DNA from 2 places in the Streptomyces flavofungini genome. Region 2 is predicted to be linked to the other one. Evidence: riboswitches for the same ligand, from Rfam matches in the RefSeq annotation. Region 2 holds a riboswitch; the other holds the start of a gene.
What was found. Region 2 has a riboswitch for cobalamin ahead of QUY26_RS25100 (CbtB domain-containing protein). Riboswitches for the same ligand answer to the same signal wherever they lie in the genome.

Region 1 (4,203 bases), 890 kb from region 2:
GGCGGCACGGGCGGCCGCGCTCGGCGCTGGGGCGTCCACCGCCTTCGCGTCCGCCGCGCTCGGCCACAGCGCGCCGCCCGCGAACACCGCCGCCGCCAGCGCCCCCGCCGCCCCGACGACCGCCGGCCTGCCCTTTGTTCGAATTGCCATGGTTCCCGTTCCCTGGAAGCGCTGAGCCGACCCGTCCGGAGCGGCGCGCCATGCTACGAGGACAAGGTGCCCGATTCCCATGATCGAGGTCACCGTGCGTGCCGGGCATGGGACGGACGGACGCGGGTAGCCGCACCGGACGACAGGCCCGTCCGCGCCCGCCCACAATGGCTTCATGGGCCCCACGGCTACGGACACCACCGCCCGCGACGGCGACACCGCCTCCCGCGAGTTCGTCCGCGCCGCGCCCCCGCCCGGCGGCCTGGTCGTGTCCGCCGTGGGCTACCGCACGCAGGGCCGGCGCACCGCTCTGCACCGCGGCCTGCCGTCCCCGTACCTCACGCTGATCTTCTCCCTCGACGGCCCCGTCATCACCGGCCGCACCCCCGGCCAGGCGACCGGACCCGACGCCGTCCGCACGGACATCGTCGTCGGCGGCCTGCACCAGAGCCCCGCGTACGTCGTCCAGCCCGAGCACGAGGCCGGCATTCAGCTCGCCGTGCATCCGCTCGCCGCCCGCGCCCTGTTCGGGCTGCCCGCCGCCGAGCTGGCCGGACAGCTCGTCACCGACGGCACCGACGTCCTCGGCCGGGTCGCCGCCGACGTCCGGGAACGCCTCTGCGAGCAGGACGCCTGGAGTGACCGGTTCGCCTTCCTCAACGCCTACTTGGCGCGCCGCGCGGCCGACGCGGAGCGCGCCGGAGGCGTCCGGCCCGAGGTCGGCGAGGCCTGGGCCTGGCTCGCCCGGCACCGCGGCGCGGGCACCCTGCGCGGTCTGTCCGCGCACGTCGCCCTCAGCGAACGCCGCCTGTCCGCGCTGTTCCGCGCCGAGACCGGCGTCACACCCAAGCAGGCCGCCCGTCTCATCCGCTTCCAGCACGCGAAGGCGGCCGTCGTCCGCGCGGTCGCCGCGGGCGCGCGCCCCGACCTCGCCCGGATCGCCGCCGACTGCGGGTACTACGACCACTCCCACCTCGTACGGGACTTCCAGCAGTACACGGGGGCGAGCCCCAGCGCCTGGATGGCCGAGGAGTGCCGGAATATCCAAGCCGGAGGGCACGCGGGCGGCGAAGACTGGGACGCATGAACAGCAACGAAAACCCGCAGAGCGAACAAAGCAGGCAGAGCGCACAGAGCGCACAGAGCGCGCAGACCACGGAGACCTTGGAGACCACGGAGGCCACGGAGGCCACGCGAAACAGCCAGGGCGGCCCGACCGGTCCGGTCGCGGCGAACCGTCGCGCGCCCGACGTCTGGGCCACCTTCCAGGCCGACGACGCACCCGCCCTGATCGACTTCCTCGTCGGTACCGTCGGCTTCCTGCGCACCGCCGTCCACGAGGACGGCGGCCGCGTCGCCCACGCCCAGCTCGACTGGCCCGAGGGCGGCGGGGTCATGCTCGGCAGCTACGACCCGAAGGCCGCCGAATGGTGTCTGCGGCCCGGCACGTTCGGGGCGTACGTCGTCACCGACCACGTCGACGACCTCTACCTCCGTCTCACCGCCGCCGGCGTGAAGGTGATCCGCGAGATCGAGGACCAGCCGTACGGCAGCCGCGAGTTCGCGGTCGCCGACCCCGAGGGCAACAAGTGGGCCTTCGGCACCTACCGCGGTGAGCCCGCCCCGACCAGGGGTGATGCCGCCCCGGAGTGATAGCTTGCGGACGCCAGTCGTACCCGCACCTGGGTCGGGGAATCCGGTGGGAATCCGGAACTGACGCGCAGCGGTGAGGGGGACGGGCGGGGCCAGCGGCCACTGGGAGTCCACGGACCCCGGGAAGGCGGCCCCGCCCGGACGAACCCGAGTCCGAAGACCTGCTGGCACCGCCGTCCGCACGGGCGGCGGAGTTCGCAGACCAGGCTCCGCGCATGAGCCCTGAGACTCGGGAAGACGTGTGCCTTCGACCCCGCGCCGCCTCGGCGTCCGCCGTACCCTCCGCCCCGCCCGCATACGCACCCGCTCCGCCGCCCTGAGCGCGGGCCTCGCCCTGGTCCTCGCCGCCACGTCCGCGTGCGGTGGCCCGGCCGCGAAGCCCGAGCGGGAGGCGCGGGCCGGATACCCCCTCACGCTCACCGCCTGCGGCGAGCGGACGAAGGTGACGGCGCCGCCGGAGCGGGCCGTCTCCCTCGACCAGGGCTCCACCGAGATCCTGCTCTCCCTCGGCCTCGCCGACCGCATGGTGGGCACCGGCACCTGGACGGACCCCGTCCTGAAGCGCCTGGCGAAGGAGAACGCGAAGGTCCCACGGCTCGCCGACCGCTACCCGTCGCTGGAGAAGGTCCTCGACAAGGAACCCGACTTCGTCAGCGCGTCGTTCCTCTACACGGTCGGCAAGGGCGGCGTCGCCGACCGGGCCAAGTTCACCGAACTCGGCGTACCCGTCTACGTCTCGCCGACCGACTGCGCGGGCAAGGACAACACCGGCGACGACGACGGCACCCGCACCAAGACCCTCACGATGGACACCGTGTACGGCGAGATCCGCGACCTCGCGCGCGTCTTCGGCGTGGCGGAGCGCGGCGAGAAGCTGATCGCGGACCTCAAGTCCCGGGCCGCGCGCGCCAAGAGGTCCGTCGACGCCTCCGGCACCACCCTCATGTACTGGTTCGCCAACTCCGAGTCCCCCTACATCGCGGGCTGCTGCGGCGCCCCCGGCATCATCACGCGCGCACTCGGCGTGCGGAACGCCTTCGCCGACACCCGCGCGGAATGGCCCCAGATCAACTGGGAGACCATCGCCGACCGCGACCCCGACGTCCTCGTCATCGGCGACCTCACGCGCAGGTCCCAGTCCGCCGAGAGCGCCCGCCAGAAGATCAAGTTCCTGGAGTCCAACCCGGCCACGAAGAACCTCACGGCCGTGCGGAAGAAGCGGTACGTCCTCCTCAGCGGCCAGGCCCTGAACCCGGGCATCAGGACCGTCGACGGCATCGAACAAGTGGCGGCGGCGCTGCGCGAGTTCGGCCTCACGAAGTGAGGGCCCTCGCGGGCGGGGGCCCGCGTCGGCTGCGTTCGGCGCTGCGCGGCGGACTCCTCGCCCTGGCCGGGCTCGCGGCCCTCTTCCTCTCCCTCGCCGTGGCCGTCACCATCGGCCCCGCCGACATCTCCGTGCCCGACGTGTGGTCGGCCGTGGCCGCCCACCTCGGCTGGGGCGAGGCCGAGCTGACGCCGATCCGCGACGGCATCGTGTGGAACCTGCGGATGCCGCGCACGGTCCTCGCGGCGGTGTGCGGCGCGGGCCTCGCCGTGTGCGGGGCGGTCCTCCAGTCGCTCCTGCGCAACCCGCTCGCCGACCCGTTCGTGCTCGGCGTCTCCTCCGGCGCGTCCACGGGCGCCGTGGCCGTCGTGGTCCTCGGCGTCGGCGGGGGAGCGCTCACGGTCTCGGCGGGCGCGTTCATCGGCGCCGTCGTGTCCTTCGCCCTGGTCCTGCTGCTCAGCCACACCCTCGGCGACACCACGGACCGCGTGGTCCTGTCCGGCGTGGCCGCCATGCAACTGTTCTCCGCGCTCACCTCCTTCGTCGTCCTCACGGCCGCCGACGCCGAGACCACCCGGGGCGTGCTGTTCTGGCTCCTCGGCTCGCTGAGCGGCGCGTCCTGGACGGACGTGTGGACGTGCGGCGCGGTGCTCGTCGTCACGCTCACCGTGTGCCTGCTGCAGGCCCGCGCCCTCGACGCGTTCGCCTTCGGCCAGGACGCGGCGGCCACCCTCGGCGTCCACGTGGACCGGGTGCGCGTGCTGCTGCTCTGCACCACGGCGCTCCTGACGGCGGCCCTGGTCAGCAGCGCCGGGGCGATCGGGTTCGTGGGCCTGGCGCTGCCGCACGCGGCCCGGGCGGTGGTCGGCGCGGGGCACCGGCGGCTCCTGCCGGTGACGGCGCTCGCGGGCGCGGTGTTCCTGATCTGGGTGGACACCCTCGCCCGCACGGTCCTCGACCCGCAGGAGGTCCCGGTGGGCGTGGTCACCTCGCTGATCGGCGTACCGGCGTTCGTGGCGGTGCTGTACCGGACGCGGAGGAGCCGATGACGTACGAGGAGGCGCGGGAGAAGTCGA
Region 2 (4,203 bases):
CTTGGCGACGGCGCCCTTGAGGAGGTCGTAGCGCTCCTCGTGGAACTGCTCGGGCGTGCACCTGTCGACCATGTGCAGGACCGCGTCCGGCTCCAGGACGACCGTGGCGTGCCGCTCGCCGATGCCCTTGGCCACGGCGTCGATCCAGGCGCGGTAGGCGTTGCCGTCGGCGGCGCCGCCCTTGGAGAACTGGCCGCAGTCGCGGTGCGGGATGTTGTAGAGGACGAGGAGGGCGTCCCGGTCGGCCTTCTCGGCGGCCTCCGTGTACCCGCGGACCTCCTCCTCGGGCTTCTCCGGGCCGATCCACTCGCCGACGGGCTGCTCGGCGATCTTGCGGATCTGCTCGGCCTCGTCCTTCTTGCCGTCCTTCTCGTACGCGGCGACCTGCTTGGCGGCGTTCCCCTCGGGGTTGACCCAGAACGGGTCCTTGCCCTTGGGCTGTTGGCTGACGCCGTTGCCGGAGCCCTCCTCCTCCTTGCCGTCACCGTCCGACGAACACCCGGAAAGCAGCAGCGCGGCCCCCGCGAGCGCCACCGTCACGGACACCCCCCTGGCCGCGTAGCCCCGCGCGCGACCTGTGTTTTTGCGGTACATCCACTCCCCCTCGGGTGCACTGTCCGGTGCTCAATCCTGACATAACCGGGTGCGGCCCACGAGGCCCGGCAGGCCCGGCGACACACCTGTTGGTGACCTGTTACAGCCCGCCGAAGCTGGGTAGGCGAGGGGCCGTGGGGGGCGGGCCCGAAGGAGACTCATGCTGGACCGCACCCCAGCGCGCAGGCTGGCACAGATCCTCATCGAAGCCGCCGACACCGCCGCCGACGACTTCGACGTGGAGCGCCACCTGCGCCGCGTCAGCCAGCACTGCGCCGAACTCCTCGGAGCCCTGGCCGTGGGCGTGGTGTACGCCGACGGCGGCGGCGCCGTCGGCCTCGCCGTCAGCGACAAGGGCGGTGAGCTGGCCAGGGACCTCCTCGAAGCCCAGGCGGCAGAGGGCCCCTGCCTGGAGTCGTACGGCACCGGCACCCCCGTGCCGCCCGTCCTGCTCGCCTCCGCCGACGCGCTCGCCCGCTGGCCGGACTTCACGAAGCGGGCCCGCGCGCGGGGCGTGGAGGCCACGTTCGCGGTGCCGCTGCGGGCCCGCGAGCGGGTGCTCGGCGCGCTCAACGTCTTCGCCGCCCGGTCGCCGAACGGGAACCGGCCCGACGGCCGTCCGCAAGAGGGCGAAGAGGACAGCGCGTTGGTGCTCGCGCAGGCGCTCGCCGACGCCGCCGGGGTCGGGTTGCGCAACCACCGCGCGTACGCCACGTACCGCGACCTCTCCCAGCAGCTACAGGTCGCCCTGACCAGCAGGATCCGCATCGAGCAGGCCAAGGGGATCCTGGCCGAGCGCTGGCGGACCGGTCTGGACGTGGCCTTCGAGGCGCTGCGGCGGCACGCGCGCCGGGAGCGCCTGGTGCTGGACGTCGTCGCGGGAATGGTGATCGAAGGCGCCCTGGACGACGCGACGTTGCGCGGAGAGGGCTCGTAAGCCGCCAGAACTCGCCGAGCACTTGGCGCCAAAAGCCCTCTAGGCCGGGGCCGCCTTCCGCTCTAGAGTCAGTCCTAACGGCCCAAGCCCCCGGTCGGAGTTGCCTTTTCGCACCGCCTGGACCCATCAGAACCGTTGGGACCAACCAAGGCCTCCCGTGCCGACGCCGGGTTCCTCCCGCAGCTCGAGCGCGCGCGGTCGAGGACCAGCCCGGTCGACGACTCCGGGGGGAGCGGGTCGTTGGCCGGGCCGGGTTGTGCCCGCGCCCACCGCGCGCCGGGGTGCGCGCCGTGCGCACAAGCCCCCATGTCAGGGGCGCGCGGGCTGGTTGACAGTGTCCATGACCACCTGGGACTCTCCGGGCGACAAGTCCATACATCGAGGCGACGGTTGCCAGGAACCCGGTGCGACTCCGGGACGGTCCCGCCACTGTTACCCCGCGCGAGTCACCGCTCACCCGCGCGCGGAAGTCAGGAACTGACCCGTCGTCCTCCTGTCATGGGGCGTGGAAACCCCATAAGGAGAGCACCTATGTCCACTGCTACGCCTGCCCACGGCCCGGCACACACCGACACCGCGGCGATACAGTCCGCGACGATCGAGACCCGTGACTGGCTCATCGCGGCGGCCGCCGCGATCGTCGCGCTGATCGCTCTCTACGCCGTCTTCATGGACAACGGCTCGCTGATCTCGGCGACCGGCGACTACCTGCACGAGTTCGCTCACGACGGCCGGCACCTCTTCGGTGCTCCCTGCCACTGATCGGGGCCGCGCGCACCATGCCGACGTCCCCGAAGTCCCCGAACTCTCCCACCGCTCCCCGCACTTCCCCCGACCCCACCGGCGAACCCCCCAAGTCGCCCGAAACCACTGATACATCCGCGTCCCGCGAGTCCGGGCGCTCCCCCGTGCTGCCGCTGCTCGGTCGCGGGATGGTCGCCGGAGCGCTCGGCGGCCTGGTCGCCGGGCTGTTCTCGCTGCTGCTCGCCGAACCCCTGATGGACAAGGCGATCCGCGCCGAGGAGGCCCGCTCGCACGAGCACGAGCCCGCGGGTGGCGCCGTCCAGCACCACGAGGAGCTGTTCTCGCGCTCCACCCAGCACGCGGGCCTGGTGATCGCCCTGGTCGTGGCGGGCATCGCGATCGGCGTGCTGTTCGCCGTCGCGTACGCGCTCGTGCACCGGCGTGATCCGCGCGGCAACCCGTGGCCGCGCGCCCTCGCGTTCTGCGCGGCCGCGTTCTGCGCCGTCTCGCTGTTCCCCGCGCTGCGCTATCCGGCGGCCCCGCCCGGGGTCGGGGACGCGGGCACCGTGGGCGACCGGCAGGAGATGTGGCTCGGCGCGGTCGCCCTCGGCGTGCTCGGCATGTTCCTGGTGTGGCAGGTGTACGTGCGCCTCGCCACGCGCCCCGTACCGGTGCGGCAGTGCGCGGCTGCCGTGACGGCGGTGGCGGTCCTCGCGCTCCTGTGGGCGCTGCCCGACAACCCCGACCCGGTCCCGGTCAGCGCGACCCTGCTGTGGGACTTCAGGATGCTGTCCCTGGCGTCGCACGTGCTGATGTGGGCGGTGTTCGCGGTCGTGTTCGGCGGCCTCGGGCTGCGCGCCCTGCGGACGAAGGAGCCGGTCACGGCCGATGCGTCGGGCTACGGCTCGGCGGCGCCGGCGAGTTAGGGCTGGGGCCGCGCGGCTCCCGCGGGTCAGCGGCCACGGCCGCGCGGCTCCGGCGGGCCGGCGGCTATGCCCCCTTGGCCCCGGTGAGGTAGGCGGACACGACCACGTTGGCCGAGTAGGTGCGGCTCGCGCGGTCGAAGGTGCCGCCGCAGGTGATCAGGCGCAGTTCGGCCCGACCCTCCTCACGGGGGCCGTAGGCCGTGCGCGCGCTGAAGTCGTCGCGGCCGAGGACCTGCACGTCGTCCACCGTGAACTCGGCGACCGAACCGTCGTCCCTGGTCACGCGCACCTTCTCGCCGGGGCGCAAGGCGCTGAGGTGGTAGAACACGGCGGGCTTGGACTCAGTGTCGACGTGCCCGACGAACAGGGAGGTGCCGCGCGCGCCGGGCCGCACCCCGCCCCCGTACCAGCCCACGACACCCGGCTGCGCGAACGGCGGCGGATCGATGGCGCCCTCCGCGTCCAGACCGCGCGCGACGACGGGGGCGCGGACGCCGAGGCCCGGTACGTCGACGCGCTGCGGGCGGGCCGCGGCGAGCGGCTCGTGCGCGGGCGGCAGGTCGACCCCGGCGGGGCGGCCGACGGCGGCGACGTCGCCCGTCGTCGGGTCGGAGAGGCCGCCGCGCACATCGGTGATCTCGTTGCCCCACAGCCACAGGCCGACGAGCAGGAACGCCCAGGCCACGCCCATGACGAGACGGCTCGTCCCGGGCGGGTGCGGGCCTGCGTCCGGATCCGGGCCCGTCACGGCGTCACTCCGGGCGGCGGCGACGGACGCTGCGCAGCGCCACGGCGATCGCCGCCACACCCGCGAGGACCAGGCCGACGACCGCGTGCCGGGTGCCGGGTCCCGCCTCGTCGGCCTCGGCGGCGGCCGAGGTCAGGGGGGCGGCGCCGCCGCCGCCGGCGCGGACCGGGGCGGTCGGGGCCTGCCCCGTACCCGCCCCCGCGCCCTTGACCTGGACCGTGCCGACGCCCTGGTGCGGGTGTCCGTCACAGGTG

Region 1: it holds a riboswitch for cobalamin, as region 2 does, so the genes downstream of both, QUY26_RS29075 (ABC transporter substrate-binding protein) here and QUY26_RS25100 (CbtB domain-containing protein) in region 2, are expected to answer to the same signal.

What each region holds. Positions count from the first base shown of each region.
Region 1 covers NZ_CP128846.1:6,805,094-6,809,296, forward strand. Annotated here, with positions in the region: gene QUY26_RS29060 (haloacid dehalogenase-like hydrolase) at 1-150, opposite strand, end outside; gene QUY26_RS29065 (helix-turn-helix transcriptional regulator) at 326-1,237, shown strand; gene QUY26_RS29070 (VOC family protein) at 1,234-1,803, shown strand; cobalamin riboswitch at 1,801-1,986, shown strand; gene QUY26_RS29075 (ABC transporter substrate-binding protein) at 2,138-3,127, shown strand; gene QUY26_RS29080 (FecCD family ABC transporter permease) at 3,124-4,176, shown strand.
Region 2 covers NZ_CP128846.1:5,910,433-5,914,635, reverse strand. Annotated here, with positions in the region: gene QUY26_RS25110 (glycoside hydrolase family 6 protein) at 1-594, opposite strand, end outside; gene QUY26_RS25105 (GAF and ANTAR domain-containing protein) at 755-1,531, shown strand; cobalamin riboswitch at 1,882-2,031, shown strand; gene QUY26_RS25100 (CbtB domain-containing protein) at 2,063-2,293, shown strand; gene QUY26_RS25095 (CbtA family protein) at 2,311-3,201, shown strand; gene QUY26_RS25090 (class F sortase) at 3,266-3,892, opposite strand; gene QUY26_RS25085 (hypothetical protein) at 3,954-4,203, opposite strand, start outside.